Regions from separate parts of the Pseudoalteromonas distincta genome, predicted to be linked through region 2. Evidence: predicted binding sites of a transcription regulator. Region 2 holds the regulator's gene; the other holds the start of a gene.
The links. Region 2 encodes FliA, which starts transcription of late flagellar genes. Its sites were predicted from a motif close to CTAAAGNTNNNNNNNNNNNNGCCGATA; they were not measured.

Region 1 (3,407 bases), 710 kb from region 2:
CATAAAATAGCTGTACTGAGCATTGGGGATACTTTGCTTGATATGTTCAAGTACAGTAGTTCCACCAATACCTGAATCAAAGACCATTATATGCGCTGACAAACTACCGTTCCTACTTTACTTTAAGATCGGCAGTTTGCCATGAGGTTTTTATAAAAGAAAGTAGTTTAACTTTGCGTGGCTTCTAAATCAGTAAGCCTGTCGGCTGCTGAATTTAACTGATTAAGGTTTTCGAACATAGACTTTGTATAATCTACTAACTTATCTATTTGTTCCTGATCTTGATTTAACCATTGGAGAATGCCAGCTAGCTGATTTTGTAATCCAAGCTCACCCGCTTTTTCAAAAGCGTTTTTAAGGTCGTCATTAAAAGGGGCTAAACCCTCTGCTACTTGTTTTTCTGGTGCTGGTTTATATTCTTCATAGCTTTTAACTGTTGCTATTGTTTTTGTTTGGCGTAAATCCATAGAAAAAGCCACCAGCTGATCGCTGTCTAAACTCAGCTCTTGCGCTTGTTCAAATGCTTCATCTAAATCACCACCAAAAAAGGTTTTACTTAAATCTTGTAAGTCTTCCATCATCGCATTAATAGCTTCTTGCTCTTGCTCATTTAAGTCACCATTAACCGACATCGAAAATGATACCTGTCGAGATTGCGATGATGAGCTTGCAAACGACTCGCTATTACTGTTTCGTTGATAGCCACTTGCCGACTGAGATTCAAATGCATCCGCAAAGCTAATACTTACCTCGTCACCTTCTGCGGTGGTAAATTTATACTCTGCATTACTCGTCATACTGACATATTGAGCCTGGCTTATATTTACGCTGGCAGGTTGTGGGTTAAATAACGACTCTTCAAACTCATCAAGTCCATTGTAGATTCCCTCTTTAGACTTATTAATACCCTCTTCCATGTCGTCATTAAATACGCCCGTACCTTTGAGTTCATCAACAGCGTCATCAATCCCTATTTGGACGCCTTTGCGCGCATCGCCTAGCATATCTTTGAGCTTTTCGTCATCAGCGCCGTTAGCTTTTGCTTTATTTACAGCACTACTTACAAAATCGAGTACGTTTTTTACTATTTCATCAAAATCAAATAGTGGTTTATCTGCTTTTTTTTCCGCGATAGGTAATCCAAGCTGCTCAGCCATTTTATCGCCAAGCACCTTTGCGGCCAACTCTCGGCCTCGTTGTTGATAGCTATCTTGAGGAGACGTAATTGTAGGTTGCTGTATATCAGCTTTATTATTGAATTTATTGATGTTGTTGTTTGGCGTAAAGCCATAATTACCTATTTTCATGATTCGTCTCCTAAGCGTGCGTAGTTTATTATCGGCTATAACAACAAAAACTAAAGTACAATGTGCAATAAAACAGCATAAATGCTAGCCAAAACTAGACAAATACGCAGCGCTCCCTACAATAGCGCCGATAAACAGATCTTAGATAAGGTAGTAGCGTTAATGGCAGTTATTAAAATAGATACCACACAGTACCAAGCGCAGTTAAGTGAAAAAGAGCAGCGTATTAGTGCGCAGTTTCAACGTTTTGGTGTGGAGCAACTTGAAGTATTTAGCTCAGAGCCAACTAACTACCGCCAACGTGCTGAATTTAGAGTATGGCACGACGGTGACGATCTGTTTCACATTATGTTTGATCAACAAACAAAAGAAAAAATCCGTGTCGATACGTTTGACCCAGCAGCGCCTTTAGTAGGTGAAATAATGCAGGTGATGATTGAAAACCTTAAGCCTTGTGAAATATTACGTCGTAAGTTATTTCAAATCGATTACCTATCAACGCTAAGCGGTGAAATTTTAGTAAGCTTGCTTTATCACAAACCACTGGATGATGAATGGTTAAGTGAAATTAAAGCACTTAAAGAAAAACTAAGCAGTAAATACAAAATTGACTTTATAGGTCGTGCTCGCAAACAAAAAGAAGTGCTAGGTGATGACTTTGTAACTGAACGTTTAACAGTTAATGGGCAAGAGCTTATTTATCAACAAGTAGAAAATAGCTTTACTCAGCCTAATGCAAAAGTAAATATTAATATGCTGGAGTGGGCACAAGATTTATGTAAACCACTTAAAAATGATTTATTAGAGCTGTATTGCGGTAACGGTAACTTTTCAATTGCGTTAGCAGGTTCTTTCAATAAAGTATTAGCTACTGAAATATCAAAATCATCTGTTCACTCTGCTCAATACAACATTGCTAAAAACAACGTAGAGAACCTAGATATTATTCGTATGTCGAGTGAAGAGTTTACTCAAGCAATGAATGGTGAACGTACTTTCTCTCGTTTAGAAGGGATTGATTTAAAAAGCTATGACTGCCAAACCATATTAGTTGATCCACCACGCGCGGGTATGGATGAATTAACGTGTGACTTAGTGGCTAATTACGAAAACATAATTTATATATCGTGTAATCCTGAAACCCTTGAGCGTGACCTTGATCACTTAACACGTACGCATAACGTTAAGCGCTTTGCTATATTTGATCAGTTCCCTTATACGCATCACATTGAGTCGGGCGTTTTCTTACAGCGCAAATAAATACGCTCAGTAAACGTTACCCATAAAAAAAGCTCCTTAAGGAGCTTTTTTTGTTTTAGCTAAACTTACTTGTTAGCTAAGTAATTAATTAATTTGCTAATGTCTTCAGGTTTAGTAATACCCGACTCACGACCTAGGTTTAATTTGTACTTACCATTTACAATAAAGGTAGGTACGCCACGTAGTGCGCCTTTTTCTTTAAAGTAGTCTTGATCGCGTTTCATTTTAGAGCTCAGCGTACGTACCGAGAAGCTTTTAAACAGCTTCTCAAACTTATCACCATCAACGCCCTGCGCTACAAATATATCTTTTACATCTGCAAGCTCATTAAATTTAGCGCGCTTTGTATGGATATGATTAAAGATTGCAGAAATAATCTGATCTTTTTGTGGAAGCACTTCAGCTGTCGCCAGTGCTTGGCTCATCATCTGTTGGTTTTCGGGGTCACGTACACCTACAAAATCAACATGACTCTTTTTAAATTTAACGTTTTTATCAAGCTTAGGCTTAAACTCACCAATTAGTGCTTCCATGTTATTACATGCAGGGCAGTAAAATGAGAAGAACTCTTTAACCTCTGGCTTTTTAGTTGCACGCTCAGAAACTACGTCGTAATGCACGCCTTCTTCATACGTTGCTGCAAAGCTTGTTGCTGCCATAGGAAGTAATATTGCAAGCAAACCTGCTTTAACTAATTTAATCATTATTATACTCCGAAATTTATAGTGCTAATAAAAACGCTACTAACTCATCAAGTTCTTTTTGATTTTTGATGGTGTTGAGGTTTATTTTATATTTATCGTTAACAATAAAAGTAGGTACACCTGTAAGTGCGCCTAA
Region 2 (3,407 bases):
CAGTAGGGATGTATGATTAACACAGTATTAGATCAAGCAAGCGGCCTGCGCAAAATGAGTCAAAACAATAACAACGGCGTAAAAGTTATCGCTGTAACCGGTGGTAAAGGTGGAGTAGGGAAAACAAATGTTTCTCTAAATACAGCTATTGCACTTGGGCAGCAAGGTAATCGAGTATTAGTGCTGGATGCTGACTTGGGTTTAGCAAACTGTGATGTGATGCTTGGTTTACGTGTAGAGCGTAACTTGTCACATGTCTTGTCTGGTGAATGTGAGCTTGATGAAATTTTAGTTGAAGGCCCTGCAGGAATTAAAATTGTACCCGCTACATCGGGTTCGCAAAGTATGGTTGAATTATCACCATCTGAGCATGCTGGGCTAATTCGTGCGTTTAGCGAATTGAATACCGAATTTGATATTTTAATTGTAGATACAGCTGCTGGTATTTCAGACATGGTACTGAGCTTCTCGCGTGCAGCGCAAGATGTAATGGTTGTTGTATGCGATGAGCCGACATCAATCACCGACGCTTACGCACTTATTAAAGTATTAAGTCGTGAGCACGGCGTTTATAAATTTAAAATTGTTGCCAATATGGTGCGCAGTATGCGTGAAGGCACTGAATTGTTTGCAAAGCTATCTAAAGTTACCGACCGCTTTTTAGATGTATCAATGGAGCTAGTAGCAACGGTTCCTTATGATGAAAATATGCGCAAAGCAACACGTCGTCAAAAAGTAATAGTAGAGCTCTTTCCAAATTCGCCAGCCGCTCTTGCGTTTAAAACGCTGGCAACAAAAGCAGTTAAATGGCCAATACCCAACCAACCATCTGGGCATTTAGAGTTTTTCATTGAGAAACTAGTAAACGGTTAATTATGACAACACTGGTGAATAGAGCTATGGGATATCAATCAACACAAAATTTAAATGTGATTGTTGAGAAGCATGCATCACTTGTTAAAAAAGTGGCATGTCATCTGATTGCTCGATTACCACCTAGCGTTCAACTTGATGATTTAATTCAATCAGGAATGATAGGTTTAATAGAAGCTTCGAAAAACTTTGATGCAACAAAAGGCGCAAGCTTTGAAACTTTTGCCGGTATTCGTATTCGCGGTGCTATGCTTGATGAAATGCGCCGTGGTGATTGGGCTCCTCGTTCAGTTCACCGTAAAAACAGGCAAGTTGCAGAAGCAATTACTGAGCTCGAAAGTAGTCTGAATCGCGAACCAACGGATATAGAAGTTGCTGAAAAACTTGAAATTTCGCTCAATGAGTACCATCATATTTTAAATGATGCGAATACGAGTAAAATATTAGGCATTGAAGACCTTGGTGTAGATGAGGATGTTATTACTCCCGTAGGCCAAGATTTAGCACAAGATAAACCTTTTAATAATGTTAAAAATGATAGGTTTAATGAGTCTTTGCTAAGTGCAATTAAGTCATTACCAGAGCGTGATGCAATGGTGCTTTCTTTGTACTATAACGATGAAATGAATTTAAAAGAAATAGGACATATACTCGATGTAAGTGAATCGCGTGTAAGTCAGATACATGGTCAGGCGATGATTAAGCTTAAAGCTAAAATCAATGACTGGATAAATTAGTAGTAAGTAAACAAAGGTTAATACCTCACTGGGGGATGTTTTGGATAAAAACATGAAAATTCTTGTAGTTGATGATTTTTCAACGATGAGACGCATTATAAAAAACCTGTTACGTGACTTAGGTTTCACTAACGTTCAAGAAGCTGATGATGGGTCTACAGCTTTGCCTATGTTGCAAAATCAAGTGTTTGATTTTGTAGTTACGGATTGGAATATGCCTGGAATGCAGGGTATTGATCTTTTAAGAGCAATACGTGCAGACGAGAAGTTAAAACATATCCCTGTATTAATGGTAACGGCAGAAGCTAAAAAAGAACAAATAATAGCTGCAGCGCAAGCTGGCGTGAATGGTTATATTGTTAAGCCATTTACGGCTGGAACATTAAAAACTAAATTAGAAAAAGTATTTGAACGCTTAGGCTAATGATGGGGGAGAGGCTTATGCCAGCACCAGCTGCGCCTCAAATAACGTTAGAACAAGCTCGTCAGCTCGTTGTTTTTTTAGAAAATGATGAGCAAGATAAAGCAAATCAGTTGATTTTAGAGGCTGCATCTAAAGAGCAGTCTGAATTATTTGCTGAAGTTGGAAAGTTGACTCGTCAACTGCACGAAGCTCTTAAAAGTTTTGAGCTTGATACTCGCTTAAGTGACATAACTACAGATGCGATTCCAGATGCTAAAAAGCGGCTTAATTATGTTATAGAAATGACAGAAAATGCGGCTAATAAAACAATGGATGCAGTGGAGGCCAGTTTACCTATAGCCCAACAGTTAGCGGACGAAATATCTCATATTAAACCGACATGGGATCGTTTAATGAGCCGCGAGATTGAGCTTGGTGAGTTTAAGCAACTTTGCCATAGCATCGATAAGTTTATGAACAACTCTCACCATAAGACTGATGAGCTTCAAAACTTAATGACAAATGTATTAATGGCTCAAGACTATCAAGACTTAACAGGTCAAGTTATTCGCCGTGTTATCGAACTTGTTAGGGAAGTAGAAGAAAGTTTACTGCATCTTTTAACTGCGTTTGCTGAACAAGACGACAGTAACAGCACCGCGAATAAAGTAGAACAACAGAAAATAAAAGAACCAGTTGCCACACAAACTTTAGCAGGTCCTGAAGGCCCTATTATTGATAAAGAATCGCGTAATGATGTTGTATCTGATCAAGATGAAGTTGATGATCTTTTATCAAGTTTGGGCTTCTAAGAGGAGAGTAACTGCATGTTTGAAGTCGATGAAGATATTTTACAAGACTTTCTTGTAGAGGCTGGAGAAATCCTAGAGCTTTTATCTGAACAGTTAGTTGAGCTGGAAAATAATCCAGAAGATACCGAGTTACTAAACGCTATATTTAGAGGTTTTCATACTGTAAAAGGTGGTGCAGGCTTTTTAGCTATGACAGAACTTGTAGATGCTTGTCACGGTGCTGAAAACGTATTTGATTTACTACGTCAAGGCGTGCGAACAGTCAACTCAGAATTAATGGATGTTATTTTACAAGCACTAGACACCATTAATGAGATGTTTGCGACTATCCAAAACAGAGATAAGCCTGAACCTGCAGATCCTGAATTACTTCATACTCTTCATATCTTAGGTCTACCTCCAACAGAAGCCGAAGCCTCTTCACAAACAGAGGTTGAACAACCTCATAATGAAGTGGTGGATACACCGGTAGCTGATGATGAAGATCCGTTTGCATTTGATGAACTATTTAGCGGAGCGCCTTCGGTTAGCGATGCTGAAATAGATGAAATCACTGAAGACGAATTTGAAAGCTTACTTGAT

Region 1: FFU37_RS00195 (DUF5610 domain-containing protein) is a predicted target of FliA. The motif match lies at 1,337-1,363, and genes of this name have one in related genera.

Annotation. Positions count from the first base shown of each region.
Region 1 is NZ_CP040558.1:43,263-46,669, reverse strand. Features, by position in the region: gene murI (glutamate racemase) at 1-102, opposite strand, end outside; gene FFU37_RS00195 (DUF5610 domain-containing protein) at 168-1,307, opposite strand; gene trmA (tRNA (uridine(54)-C5)-methyltransferase TrmA) at 1,470-2,567, shown strand; gene FFU37_RS00185 (thiol:disulfide interchange protein DsbA/DsbL) at 2,633-3,271, opposite strand; gene FFU37_RS00180 (thiol:disulfide interchange protein DsbA/DsbL) at 3,288-3,407, opposite strand, start outside.
Region 2 is NZ_CP040558.1:756,458-759,864, forward strand. Features, by position in the region: gene flhF (flagellar biosynthesis GTPase FlhF) at 1-20, shown strand, start outside; gene FFU37_RS03280 (MinD/ParA family ATP-binding protein) at 13-873, shown strand; gene FFU37_RS03285 (RNA polymerase sigma factor FliA) at 900-1,610, shown strand; gene cheY (chemotaxis response regulator CheY) at 1,651-2,034, shown strand; gene FFU37_RS03295 (protein phosphatase CheZ) at 2,052-2,825, shown strand; gene FFU37_RS03300 (chemotaxis protein CheA) at 2,841-3,407, shown strand, end outside.